DNA from 2 places in the Spirillospora sp. NPDC052242 genome. Region 2 is predicted to be linked to the other one. Evidence: predicted binding sites of a transcription regulator. Region 2 holds the regulator's gene; the other holds the start of a gene.
What was found. Region 2 encodes HspR, which represses chaperone genes until heat shock. Its sites were predicted from a motif close to ANTTGAGTCNNNNNGACTCAANT; they were not measured.

Region 1: a site for HspR is predicted at 1,279-1,301, ahead of lon (endopeptidase La). Genes of this name have one in related genera too.

Annotation. Positions count from the first base shown of each region.
Region 1 is NZ_JBFAUZ010000051.1:33,799-40,768, reverse strand. Features, by position in the region: gene AB0L25_RS32820 (GNAT family N-acetyltransferase) at 1-182, opposite strand, end outside; gene AB0L25_RS32815 (GNAT family N-acetyltransferase) at 235-1,053, opposite strand; gene lon (endopeptidase La) at 1,362-3,758, shown strand; gene AB0L25_RS32805 (VanZ family protein) at 3,913-4,398, shown strand; gene AB0L25_RS32800 (nitroreductase/quinone reductase family protein) at 4,403-5,926, opposite strand; gene AB0L25_RS32795 (hypothetical protein) at 6,002-6,970, opposite strand, start outside.
Region 2 is NZ_JBFAUZ010000036.1:71,157-78,126, forward strand. Features, by position in the region: gene dnaK (molecular chaperone DnaK) at 1-424, shown strand, start outside; gene grpE (nucleotide exchange factor GrpE) at 418-1,128, shown strand; gene dnaJ (molecular chaperone DnaJ) at 1,230-2,408, shown strand; gene AB0L25_RS27295 (heat shock protein transcriptional repressor HspR) at 2,411-2,857, shown strand; gene clpB (ATP-dependent chaperone ClpB) at 2,899-5,496, shown strand; gene AB0L25_RS27305 (hypothetical protein) at 5,526-5,897, opposite strand; gene AB0L25_RS27310 (roadblock/LC7 domain-containing protein) at 5,956-6,342, opposite strand; gene AB0L25_RS27315 (hypothetical protein) at 6,339-6,970, opposite strand, start outside.

The sequences.
Region 1 (6,970 bases), on a different contig from region 2:
CGCGCGAGGCCGCGCCGGGCGCACTCGTCCAGCCCGGCGGCCGGCATTCGGGTGGCGTGGCCTTGGCGACGCCACTGCGAGACGACGTGGTAACCGATGTGGCCGCCCGCGTCGGCGAGGGCCGCCGTCAGCCGGTGGCGGAGCACCAGCGTGCCGAGGTAGTGCTCGCCCGCGAGTGTCATGCGTTGGGCTGCGATCCGACAAGTGTCGGGGCGTGTTGCGTCGGTCTGGTGTTCAACTCAACTTGGCGGATTCTGTGGCGCGAGGCTTTGCTTCAGAGGGGGTGTCGGCCGTGTGCTGAAGCCTGACTTGGCGTTCGGTGTCGGTGAATCCGAGTGATCGGTAAATCCCGATCGCTTCGGCATCTGGATCTGCGACGATCACGAGTGTTCGGGCTCCCTCGGCCAGGGCCTGCACTCCGGCGAAGTGGACGAGCGAGGAGGCCAGGCCGCGGCGGCGGAAGGCGGGATGGGTCTCGACCTGCTGGTAGCGAGCGAGTCCCTGGCCGTCGAGGACGACGCCCAGGCCCGCGCGCATCTCACCGTCCACGAACGCGCCGAACCAGGTGATGTCGCCCGCCTCGCACAGGCGTCGTTCCTCAGCGAGTTTGGCCGTCCGGAACGTGGTGTTCTCCTCCGAGGGTTCCGACTCATCGCACGCGTGCCGCAGGCGGGCCGCCTGTTCCCAGTCGGCCTCGGTCAGCTTGCGCAGGTCGGCTTGCGCCGGCCGTGCGGGGACTTTGAGAGAGGAGGCCGTGAGGACCGTGTCGGTCTCGACGCTGATTCCGAGCCGTTCCCATTCTGCGTGCCGGCCCGCCTCGCCCTCGGTCCCGTCCACCCCGATCGCCAGGTGCGACGCCTCCGGGAATTCCGCCGCGAACAGGGCGGGAGCCTCTGCAAGCGCGTGGGGTGCGACGAGCACGAAGTTGCCCCACCAGAAGGACGGGTTGGCGGGCGTCCGGACCACCTGGTGAGACGGGTGGTCCACGATGACCGAGCCGGCCAGACGGCGGAGCAGGAGATCTGTGCGAAATGCGAGAGATCGGACCTTCACCCGGCGATCCTAAGCTCGGTTCTGGCCGGGCGCCTACCTTCGTGGCAGCAGGCCCGGCGCCGGCGCCGACACCAGCGCCAGGTGCGTCCGAGGGACGGTGAGCCGGCCGTCCCGGGCCGCCGTCACCCGCTGGTCCGCACACGTTCGCCTGGAGAGGGCAGGGAGGGTCTCCGGGCTTGATCGCTGAGAGCGAACGGGGGGAGGAAACAAATCGCTGCTCCGTTTTCTTGAGTGTGGATGACTCAACCTTCCGGGGTTGGGTCGCCGGTCCTCCCGAGGGGCCGGCACGACACGGACTTGGAGTGAGCATGAGCGAGACCCTGACGCTGCCGGTGCTGCCCCTGGACGACGGGGCCGTTCTGCCGGGCATGGTGGTGCCCCTCGACCTGTCCGGCGACGCGGAGGTGCGGGCGGCCATCGAGGCGGCGCGGGCGGTGGCGCAGACGACGGGGCCGGGGATACGGACGCCCGGCAAGCCGCGGGTGCTGCTGGTGCCGCGGCTGGACGGGCAGTACGCGGCGGTCGGGACCCTGGGCGTGGTCGAGCAGGAGGGGCGGCTGCCCGGCGGGGAGCCGGGGGCCGTCGTGCGCGGCGTCGCCCGGGTGCGGATCGGCACGGGGACGACCGGGCCGGGCGCGGCGCTGTGGGTCGAGGGGACCCTGATCGAGAAGCAGGCGCCGTCCGGACGGGCGCAGGAACTGGCCAAGGAGTACAAGGGCCTCGTCAGCGCGATCCTGCAGAAGCGGGGCGCGTGGCAGGTCGTCGACGTGGTGCAGCAGATCGACGACCCCTCGACGCTCGCCGACAACGCGGGGTACGCCCCCTACCTGTCGGACGAGCAGAAGGTCGAGCTGCTGGAGACGCCGGACGTCGTCGAGCGGCTCACCCTCGTGATCGGCTGGGCGCGCGACCACCTGGCCGAGCTGGACGTCGCGGAGACGATCCGCAAGGACGTGCAGGAGGGCATGGAGAAGACGCAGCGGGAGTTCCTGCTGCGGCAGCAGCAGGAGGCCATCCGCAAGGAGCTGGCCGAGCTGAACGGCGACCCCGCCGACGAGGAGGACGACTACCGCGCCCGGATCGAGGCGGCGAACCTGCCCGAGAAGGTGCGGGAGGCCGCGCTGAAGGAGGTCGACAAGCTCGAGCGGTCGTCGGACGCGTCGCCGGAGGGCGGCTGGATCCGCACCTGGCTCGACACGATCCTCGACATCCCGTGGAACGAGCGCAGCGCGGACGCCTACGACATCGCGGGCGCCCGCGAGATCCTGGACGCCGACCACGCGGGTCTCGACGACGTGAAGGAGCGCATCATCGAGTACCTGGCGGTGCGCAAGCGCCGCGAGGAACGGGGGCTCGGCGTGGTCGGCGGGCGGCGCAGCGGCGCGGTGCTCGCGCTGGCCGGGCCTCCCGGGGTCGGCAAGACGTCGCTGGGCGAGTCGGTCGCGCGGGCGATGGGCCGCGAGTTCGTCCGGGTCGCGCTGGGCGGCGTCCGCGACGAGGCCGAGATCCGCGGCCACCGGCGGACGTACGTGGGCGCGCTGCCCGGCCGGATCGTGCGGGCCATCCGCGAGGCGGGGTCGATGAACCCGGTCGTCCTGCTGGACGAGATCGACAAGGTCGGCGCCGACTACCGGGGCGACCCGACGGCGGCGCTGCTCGAGGTGCTGGACCCGGAGCAGAACCACACGTTCCGCGACCACTACCTGGAGGTCGAGCTCGACCTGAGCGACGTCCTGTTCCTGGCGACGGCGAACGTGGTGGAGGCGATCCCCGGGCCGCTGCTGGACCGGATGGAGCTGGTGCAGCTCGACGGCTACACCGAGCACGAGAAGGTGACGATCGCCCGCGACCACCTGCTGCCGCGCCAGCTCGACAAGGCGGGGCTGGAGCCGTCGGAGGTGACGCTGGACGACGCGGCGCTGCGGCTGCTCGCGTCCGAGTACACCCGCGAGGCGGGCGTCCGGTCGCTGGACCGGTCGATCGCGCGGGTGCTGCGGAAGATCGCCGCGAACGTCGCGCTGGAGAAGGCGACGCTGCCGGTCTCGGTCGGCCGCGACGACCTCAAGGACTACCTGGGCCGGCCCCGGTTTACGCCGGAGGTCGAGCTGAGCCGCGGCGAGCGGCGCACCGGGGTGCCGGGCGTCGCGACCGGCCTCGCGGTGACCGGCGCGGGCGGGGACGTCCTGTACATCGAGGCGTCGCTGGCCGACCGGGAGACCGGCGACACCGGGGTGACGCTCACCGGGCAGCTCGGCGACGTGATGAAGGAGTCGGCGCGGATCGCGCTGAGCTACCTGCGGTCGCGGGGCGCGGAGCTGGAGCTGCCGGTCGGCGACCTGAAGGACCGCGGCGTCCACGTCCACGTGCCGGCGGGCGCGATCCCGAAGGACGGCCCGAGCGCGGGCATCACGATGACGACGGCGCTGGCGTCGCTGCTGTCGGGACGTGCGGTGCGGCCGGACGTCGCGATGACCGGTGAGGTGTCGCTGACCGGGCGGGTGCTGCCGATCGGCGGGCTGAAGCAGAAGCTGCTGGCCGCGAGCCGCCTCGGCATCACCACCGCGATCGTCCCGAAGCGCAACGAGCCCGACCTGGAGGAGGTGCCGCAGGAGGTGCTGGACGGCATGACGGTGTTCACCGTCAGCGACGTCCGGGAGGTCCTGGACCTGGCGCTGGAGCCCGCCACGACGGCCGTCGCCGCCTGACGGGCCGGGACGCCCGCGACCCCGCACGGGGTCGCGGGCGTCCGCCTGTCCACGGCGCCCCGGCGGGGTTCGGGTTCGGGAGTTGCGCGGCATTTCGGATGTCCGATTCGTGCCGGCGGGCATGGGCGGGCGCGCCCGGGGGAGGAGGGGCGCCGTGTTGGTCGAAATGTGGCAGCCCGCCCCGCCCGGTGAACGCGTCCCCAGGTACGTCCTCGCGCTGCGCGCCGCCGTCGCCGTCGCGGCGCTCGGCCTGCTCGGCGCGTTCTGCTACGTCGCGTTCCAGCTCACGCTGACGCCCGTCCGCGACGAGGGGCAGGCCGGGGCGAACTTCAGGCCCGGCGACTCCCTGCGCTTCTACCTGGACCGCCCGACCAAGGAGGCGGTGCTCCAGCTCGGCGGCAACCTCGCCCTCCTCGCCCCCATGGGGGTGCTGCTGCCGCTGGTGGCCAAGCGCCTGCGCGGCCCGGTCCGGCTCGCCGTGCTGACGGCGCTGTTCTCGCTCGCGATCGAGCTGGTGCAGGGCGCGTTCGTGGTCGGCCGCGCCTTCGACATCGACGACGTGATCCTGAACGTCGCCGGCGTCGTCCTCGCGTACCTGCTCCTCGGCCGCCGGCTGTCCCGGTCCCTGCGCGGTTCGTGACGCGTCAGCGGGGGGTCAGGCGGAAGATGCGGAGCCGCCGGGTGGTGCGCTCCACGTAACGGTCGTACACCGGCCAGACCCGGACGAGCCGGGGCCACGCCTCCGCGCGTTCGTCGTCGTCCAGGAGGTGCGCCTTCACGGGGACGGCGCGGCCCCGGAACAGGACCTCGGCCTCCGGCGTCTTGAGGAGGTTGCCGGTCCACGCGGGGTGCTTCTCGCGGCCGAAGTTGGAGCCGACGACGAGCCACGAGCCGTCCCGCTCGGGCAGGCACGCCAGCGGGGTCGGGCGGGGCCGGCCGCTCACGGCGCCCGTGGTGGTGAGGATCAGGCTGGGCACGAGGAGCTGCCCGAGCATGAGGCGGCCGCCGGTCAGCCGGTTCAGGGTCCGGTCGACGGGCGGGACGATCCGGGGCCCGGCCTTCGCGAACCAGGCGGACCCGGACACCCGGTGGAAGACCGGGCCCAGCACCCGCTGGACGGCGGTGCGCTCGGCGGCGGGGACGTGCGCCGCCGCGGGCGCGAGCCGCCCCGCGCGGCGCGGGTTCAGGTGCCCGGACGCGGCGAGCCAGCGCAGCCCGTCGGCGACCGTGTCCTCCACGGGCCGCAGGGTGATGCCGAGCGCGTCCAGGATCGGGCGGTCGTCCGTCGGGACGAGCGTCACCATGAACTCGGCCGCGTCCCGCGTCAGCGGGTAGTCGAAGGTGCGGACGCGCTTGGCCGCGTCGAGCGCGGAGCCGAGGCCGAGCATCACCGGGGACGGGACGCGGAACGTGCGCGGCCGGACGCCGGTGAGCGCGCCGCACAGCGCCGCGAGCCGCGGCCACGTGAGGTAGTGGCCGCCGAGCACCCAGCGGCTCGCGCCCTGCCGGGACTCGACGGCGCGGGCGAGGGCCTCGGCGAGGTCGCGGACGTCCAGCACCGAGACGCCGCCGCCCGGCAGCGGCCAGACCTTCGACAGCGCCCCGGCGAGCCCCTCCGGCAGGGCGTCGAGGACGGGCTGGTCGGGGCCGAACACGCCGCCCGGGTAGACGATCGTGACGGGCGCGCCGTCGTCCTGCAGGCCGCGCGCGTAGCGTTCGGCGGCGACCTTCGAGCGCCCGTAGCCGGTGCGGGGGCCGGCGAGGGGCGCGTCCGCGGTGATCAGCGGGCCGGCCGGGGGGACGAACACCCCGATCGTGGACACGTGGATCACCGGGGCGAGCCCGGCGTCGACGGCCCCGCCGACGACGTTGCGGGTCCCGGCGACGTTCGCGTCGACGACGTCGCGGCCGTGGCCGGTGACCCCGATCGCGGCGGCCGCGTGGATCGCGGCGTCGCAGCCCTCGAGGGCCTCGGCGACGGCCCCGGCGTCCAGCATGTCGCCCCGGACGAACTCGACGTCGCCGTCCGCGACGCCCAGCGTCCCGAGGACCCGCGCCGCCTTCCCCGGATCGCGCACCAGCGCGCGCGGCGTGTGCCCGCGCGCGAGGAGCGCCCGGACGGTGTGCGACCCGACGAACCCGGAGGCGCCTGTGACGAGAACCCGCATGTCGACAACCTAATGCTTGCTAGGCGCCCCCTCAAGATCGCCGCGCCGCCGGACGCGACGCGCGGCCGCGCCGGGCTACTCCTCGGCCGTGTACAGGCGGCGGGCCGTGTACGCCACGTCCGCCTCCGGGTGCGCGCGCAGGCCGCGCAGCAGCGCGCGCCATTCCGGCGGCCAGCCCGCGTCGGGGCCGAGCCGTCCGGCGAGCGCGCACGCGAGCAGGCCGCCCGCGAGGTCGCCCCGCTCCGCGAGCCGCACCGCGTGCGGGTGCACGTCCTCGGCGTCCGGCGGCTCCGCGTACCCGTACGTGTAGTAGAGCTCGTCGTCCTCGCTCCCCGCGAGGGCCTCGGCGATCTCGGCGACCGCGAGGACGCCGAGTCCCGCGCAGCCGTCGGCGAGCGCGTCCACGGCGTCGGCCGCGTCGTCGGAGTCCCAGTCGAGCGTCGCGGCCGCCAGTTCGAGCGCGAGCGGCTCCGGCAGCCGCCCGGCCACGGCGCCGAGCGCGGGCCCGGCCGCGGCGCGGTCCCGGACGGCGGCGCGGCGGATCGCCGACACCAGCGCCGCCAGCCGCTGCGCGGCCGGCAGGTCGCGGTCGGCCTCGGCGTCGGCGCCGTCCGCCGCCCCCGCGAGCGTCGCCGCCGCGGCGCCCAGCTCGTCCGCCCCCAGGCCGGCCTGGACGCACGACAGCAGCGCGGCCATCGCGGAGCGCCAGCGGCGCGTCTCCCCGAGATCGGTGAGGACGCCCGCGAGCAGCCCCGGGACCTCCGGCGCCCACTGCGCCCACCGGCCCAGCACCTCCAGCGCCGCGTCCGCGGCCTCCGGGTCGTCCGACCCGGCCACCCGCACGATCAGCGCCGCGTACTCGCCCCGGAACCGCTCCTCGATCTCGTGCGGCCACCCGCCGAGCACCTGCCGCGCGAGGTCGCGCGGCCCCCGCGCGGCCTCCGCCAGGACGCGCCGCGCGACCGGCTCGGCGATGTACGGGCGGAGCGCCGACGCGATCGCCGCGCGCACGTCCCGGTGCTGGCCCGGATCGTCCCACGCCTC
Region 2 (6,970 bases):
GCCCAAGGACGACATCGAGCAGATGGTCCGCGACGCCGAGCAGTACGCGGAGGAGGACCGCCGCCGCAAGGAGGAGGCCGAGGTCCGCAACCAGGCCGACACCCTCGCGTACTCGACCGAGAAGTTCCTGCGGGAGAACGACGAGAAGGTCCCCGCGGAGCTGAAGACCGAGGTCGAGGAGGCCGTCGCCGAGGTCAAGAAGGCGCTCGAAGGCACCGACGTCGACGCCATCAAGGGCTCGACGGAGAAGCTCGCGCAGGTCAGCCAGAAGATGGGCGCCGCGATGTACGCCCAGAACCCCGAGGGCGCCCAGGCGGGCGCGCAGGACGCGGGCCCGACGGCCGACGCCCAGGACGGCCAGGACGACGAGGTCGTCGACGCCGAGATCATCGACGACGACAAGCCGAAGGGTGACGCATCGTGAGCCCCTCTCCCGACGAGGGCGAGGAGAAGGAGGGACCGGTGATCCGCGACAAGCGGCGCATCGACCCCGAGACGGGGAAAGTCCGGGAGCAGGCGGGCAAGAAGGACGAGCCCGCCGCCCCGGCGGCCCCCGCCGCGGACGCGTCCGGCGGCGGGGCGGCCGGCGACGGGGAGGCCGCGGCGCTGCAGGAGCAGCTGGACGAGCGGCTGGACGACCTGCGGCGGCTGAAGGCCGAGTACGACAACTACCGCAAGCGCGTCGAGCGCGACCGGGTCGCGGTCCGCGAGCAGGCGCTCGGGCAGGTGCTGGCGGAGCTGCTGCCGGTGCTGGACGACATCGGCCGCGCCCGCGACCACGAGGAGCTGACCGGCGGGTTCAAGTCCGTCGGGGAGGCCCTCGAGGCGGTCACCGGGAAGCTCGGGCTGGAGAAGTACGGGGAGAAGGGCGAGCCCTTCGACCCGACGGTGCACGAGGCGCTCATGCACTCCTACTCGGCGGACGTCACCGAGACGAGCGTCATGGACGTCCTGCAGCCCGGCTACCGGATCGGCGAGCGGATCTTGCGCCCGGCGCGGGTCGCGGTGGCCGAGCCCGACCCGAACGCGGGCGGCGACGCCGGCGCCGTTGAGGGCGCCGCCGACGCGGCCGGCGCGGCGAACGAGTCGTCGGACGGGGCGGACGGCTCCGGCAAGTCCGACGAGTGACGCACGGACGGCCCGTCCCGTCCCCGCGCGGGGCGGGACGGGCCGGACGCCGGGCGGCAGACTGGACGTAGGCAAGTGGGCATAGCAGAGAGCGGGGCGCCGTGAGCACCAAGGACTACCTGGAGAAGGACTACTACAAGGTCCTCGGTGTCTCGAAGACCGCGTCGCAGGAGGAGATCAAGAAGTCCTACCGGAAGCTGGCCCGCAAGTACCACCCGGACGCGAACCGGGGGGACGCCGACGCCGAGGACCGCTTCAAGGAGGTCTCCGAGGCCTACGACGTCCTCTCCGACGAGAAGCGCCGCAAGGAGTACGACTCCGTGCGGTCCATGCCGGGCGGTTTCCGCGGGCAGCAGGGCGGCGGCTTCCCGTTCGACTTCGGCGACATCTTCGGGCAGACCGGGGGCGCCGGGACGCAGACCGGCGGGGCCGGGGAGCGCATCGGCGACCTGTTCGGCGGGCTGTTCAACCGGGGCGGTGGCGGCGGCGGCACCCGCACCACCGGCACGCGGCGGGCCCGGCGCGGCGCCGACGTCGAGACGGACGTGACGCTGACGTTCGGCCGCGCGATGAACGGCGTGACCGTCCCGATCAAGCTGACGAGCGAGGCGGCGTGCGGGAGCTGCCGCGGCACGGGCGCGAAGGCGGGGACCGTCCCGCGGGTGTGCCCGAGCTGCGAGGGCACCGGGCACGAGACCCGCAACCTCGGCAACTTCGGGTTCCAGGAGCCGTGCAAGGAGTGCCGGGGCCGCGGCCTCGTCGTCGACGACCCGTGCCCGACCTGCCACGGCAGCGGGCGCGCCACCGGCACCCGGACGATCCAGGCGCGCGTCCCCGCGGGCGTCGCCGACGGGCAGAAGATCCGGCTGAAGGGCAAGGGCGCGCCGGGCGAGAACGGCGGCCCGAACGGCGACCTGTACGTGAACATCAAGGTGAAGCCGCACGCGGTGTTCGGCCGCAGCGGCGACAACCTGACGCTGTCGGTGCCGGTGACGTTCCCGGAGGCGGCGCTCGGCGGCGAGATCCGGGTGCCGACGTTCCAGGGGCAGCCGGTGACGCTGAAACTCCCCGAGGGCACCCCGAACGGGCGCACGTTCCGCGTCCGGGGCCGCGGCGCGACCCGGCGGGACGGCACCAAGGGCGACCTGCTCGTCACCGTCGACGTGCAGGTGCCGGCGAAACTGGACGACCAGACGCGGGAAGCGCTGGCCAAGCTGCGGGACGCGGGCGGCGGCGACGAGCTGCGCGCCGACCTGATCAAGCAGGCCAGACAGGAGTGATCATGGATCCGTTCGGTGACGACACACCGGTCTACGTGATCTCCGTGGCGGCGCAGCTCTCCGGCCTGCACCCGCAGACGCTGCGGACGTACGACCGGATGGGGCTGGTGTCCCCGGGCCGGACGGCGGGCCGGGGCCGCCGCTACTCGATGCGCGACATCGTGCTGCTCCGCGAGATCCAGCGGCTCTCCCAGGAGGAGGGCATCAACCTGTCGGGCATCAAGCACATCCTGGAGCTGCAGCGCGACAACGCGCGGCTCCGCGAGGAGCTCGCCAAGGCGCACGCCGCCCTGGACGAGCTCGCGAACGAACTCGAATCGACCCGTGCGGTCGCGGCGCGGCTGGCGCAGCAGCGGCGGCACGGCGACCCGGGCGCGCCCGGTTCCGACCTGGTGCCGATCCGGCGCACCAGCGTCGTGGTCTGGCAGCAGCGGCCCGAGCGCGACTAGGCCGCCGAACAGGGCTCTGAGGGACGCAGGGGGAGCGGATCATGGATGACAAGCTGACGCAGAAGAGCCAGGAGGCCGTGTCGGTCGCGATCCGCCGGGCGGCCGCCGAGGGGAACCCCGAGGTGCAGCCGCAGCACCTGCTGGTGGCGCTGATCTCGCTGCAGGACGGCACGGCGGTGCCGCTGCTCGAGGCCGTCGGGGCCGACTGGCAGGCGATCCGGCGGCGCGCCGAAGAGCAGCTCGCCGCGCAGCCGAAGGCCGCCGGTTCGACCGTCTCGGCGCCGCGGCTGTCCGCGCAGCTGCACCGCGCCATCACCACGGCGGGCGCGCGCGCACGGCAGCTGGAGGACGAGTACGTCTCGACCGAGCACCTCCTCGTGGGGCTCGCGGCGGACGGCGGCCCCGCCGCCGGGCTGCTGAAGGAGGCGGGCGCGACGCCGGACGCGCTGCTCGACGCGTTCGGGAAGGTGCGCGGGCACGCCCGCGTCACCAGCGAGAACCCCGAGGCCACGTACCAGTCGCTGGAGAAGTACGGCGTCGACCTGACCGCCGCCGCCCGGGACGGGCGCCTCGACCCGGTGATCGGGCGCGACGCGGAGATCCGCCGGGTCGTCCAGGTCCTGTCGCGGCGCACGAAGAACAACCCGGTGCTGATCGGCGAGCCGGGCGTCGGCAAGACCGCCGTCGTCGAGGGCCTCGCGCAGCGGATCGTCGCCGGGGACGTCCCCGAGTCGCTGCGCGGCAAGACCCTCGTCTCCCTGGACCTCGGCGCGATGGTCGCGGGCGCGAAGTACCGCGGCGAGTTCGAGGAGCGGCTGAAGGCCGTGCTGAACGAGATCAAGGAGAGCGAGGGGCGGATCGTCACGTTCATCGACGAGCTGCACACCGTCGTGGGGGCGGGCGCCGCCGAGGGCGCGATGGACGCCGGCAACATGCTGAAGCCGATGCTGGCGCGCGGCGAGCTCCGCATGATCGGCGCGACGACGCTGGACGAGTACCGCGAGCGCATCGAGAAGGACCCGGCCCTCGAACGCCGCTTCCAGCAGGTGTTCGTCGGGGAGCCGTCCGTCGAGGACACCGTCGCGATCCTGCGCGGGCTGAAGGGCCGGTACGAGGCGCACCACAAGGTGCAGATCAACGACTCGGCGCTGGTGTCGGCGGCGACACTGTCCGACCGGTACATCACCTCCCGGTTCCTGCCGGACAAGGCGATCGACCTCGTGGACGAGGCCGCGTCCCGGCTCCGCATGGAGATCGACTCCCGGCCGGTCGAGATCGACGAGCTGCAGCGCGCCGTCGACCGGCTGCGGATGGAGGAGCTGAACCTGTCGAAGGAGACCGACGAGGCGTCCCGGCAGCGGCTCGACCGGCTCCGCAAGGACCTCGCCGACAAGCAGGAGCAGCTGTCCGGCCTGAACGCCCGCTGGGAGCGGGAGAAGGCCGGGCTGAACCGGGTCGGCGAGATCAAGGAGCGCATCGACCAGCTCCGCGGCGAGGCCGAGCGGGCGCAGCGCGACGGCGACCTGGAGACGTCCTCCCGGCTCACCTACGGCGAGATCCCCGAGCTGGAGAAGCAGCTCGAGGAGGCGTCCGAGGCCGCCGACGACACGAACGCGATGGTCAAGGAGGAGGTCGGGCCGGACGACGTCGCCGACGTCGTCGCGTCCTGGACCGGCATCCCCGCCGGGCGCCTCCTGGAGGGCGAGACCGCCAAGCTGCTCCGCATGGAGGACGAGCTGGGCCGCCGGCTGATCGGGCAGTCCGCGGCCGTCCGGACCGTGTCGGACGCCGTGCGGCGCGCCCGCGCGGGCATCAGCGACCCCGACCGGCCGACCGGCTCGTTCCTGTTCCTCGGCCCGACCGGCGTCGGCAAGACCGAGCTGGCGAAGGCGCTCGCGGAGTTCCTGTTCGACGACGAGCGCGCCATCACCCGCATCGACATGAGCGAGTACGGCGAGAAGCACAGCGTCGCCCGGCTCGTCGGCGCCCCGCCCGGATACGTCGGGTACGAGGAGGGCGGCCAGCTCACCGAGGCCGTCCGCCGCCGCCCCTACTCGGCCGTCCTGCTGGACGAGGTCGAGAAGGCCCACCCGGAGGTGTTCGACGTCCTCCTGCAGGTGCTGGACGACGGGCGGCTGACGGACGGGCAGGGCCGCACGGTCGACTTCCGCAACACGATCCTGATCCTGACCTCGAACATCGGGTCGCAGTTCCTCGTCGACCCGACGCTCGAGAACGGCGCGAAGCGCGAGGCCGTCTGGAACGCCGTCCGGAACTCGTTCAAGCCCGAGTTCCTGAACCGGCTCGACGACGTCATCCTGTTCGACGCCCTCTCGACGGCCGAGCTCACCCGGATCGTGGACCTGCAGGTCGACAGGCTCGCCGAGCGGCTCGCCGAGCGGCAGCTCACGCTGACCGTGACCGAGGCGGCCCGCGAGTGGCTCGCGCTGACCGGCTACGACCCGCTGTACGGGGCGCGGCCGCTGCGCCGGCTCGTCCAGACGGCGATCGGCGACCAGCTGGCCCGCGAGCTGCTGGCCGGGGACGTCCGCGACGGCGACGAGGTCGTGGTCGACCTGGACGAGGCGGCCGACCGGCTCACCGTGGAGCCCGCGCGCGGGCTGACGCTCACGAAGTAGCGCGGCGCCTCCCGGGCCAGCCCCCGGGGTCAGATCTCGAGGTTCTGCTCGATGTCCTTGAGCCGGTGCCGGGCCAGCGCCAGGTTGGCCCGGCCCCGGTCGAGGACCATGTACATGAACAGGCCCTTGCCCTTGCGGCCCGTCACCGGCCGGATGATGTGGTACTGCGTGGAGATGCTGATGAGGATGTCCTCGATCTCCTCCTGGATGCCGAGCTGCTCCATCGTCCGCAGCTTCGCCCGCACCACCTCGGTGTTGCCCGCCGCGGCGACCGTCAGGTCGAACGTGTTGGAGCTGCCGAGGTGGCCGAGCGCCATCCCGCTGCCGTAGTCGACCACCGCGACGCCGAGCGCGCCGTCGATCGACATCATCTCTTTGAGGGTCGTGTCCAGATTCGGCATGTGCCTCCCCTTCCATTCGGGTTCTCTGCGTGTGCGTACTGCTTGCTCGGGTTCCGGGTCATCTCTTCGTGGCGGCGAGGAGGGCCGCGACGGCGCGCGCCACCGGACGCGCCTCCAGATGGAGCCGGCCGACATTCACGTCCCCTTCCGCGAGCACCGTGAGCGACGCGGCCGGCCCGGCCGCGTACGTCACCACGTATCCGGCGCCGCGCACGACGACCTCCCGGAACCCGCCGCCGTGCGCGGTGTCCACGACCCGGTTCGCCAGCCCGAGCTGCGACGCCGTGACCGCCGCCATGGACGCCGGCTCGATCGTCGGCGGCAGGTCGTGCGCGATCAGCAGGCCGTCCACGGACGCGACGAGGCTCCCGGTGAGCCCCGGAATTTTCCGCAGGCCGAGCAGTTCGGCCTGCACCTCCGCCTCCAGCACTCCGGCTCCCGTCACAGTTCGACCAGCGCGGCGCGGAGCCGCTCCAGCAGTTGGTGGTCGGCGGGCGCCCAGCCGTCCCGGGGCATCCCGCCGTCGAACAGGTCGCGGGACGGCTCGCGGGACGGCTCGCGCCGCTCGGCGGGCGCGCCCGGCCGGACGGCCCGCACCAGCGACGCCGCCGCGAGCCCCCGCACGGACAGCAGGCAGCCGAACACCGTCCGTCCGAGGTCGCGGGCGAGTTCGGCGGGGGTGCGGCGGCCGTCCGCGTTGAGCAGGATCTCCGCCTGCAGCCCGGTGAGGAACACCCGCTGCCGGCGCACCCGCCGCACCGGGACGACCGGTGCCGCGTCGACGTCGGCCGAGGGCCACTCGGCGTCCAGCAGGTCGCGCCGCCGGCGCAGCTCGCAGGCGAGCGTCGCCGCGGTCACCGGGCGGGCCGCGCCCCGCGAAACCGGCCCCTCGGTGAACCGCGGCGCGCCCTCCACGCCGAGCAGGAAGCACGCCGCGTCGAACAGTGCGATCGGCTCCGCCCAGTCCCCCGCCGTGTAGCGGCATTCGGCGTGGACGACCGCGCCGTCGGCGACCTCGAACGATCCAACGTCGCCGACGCGCAGGACGCCGCTGCGCCCGTCCCGTTCCAGTC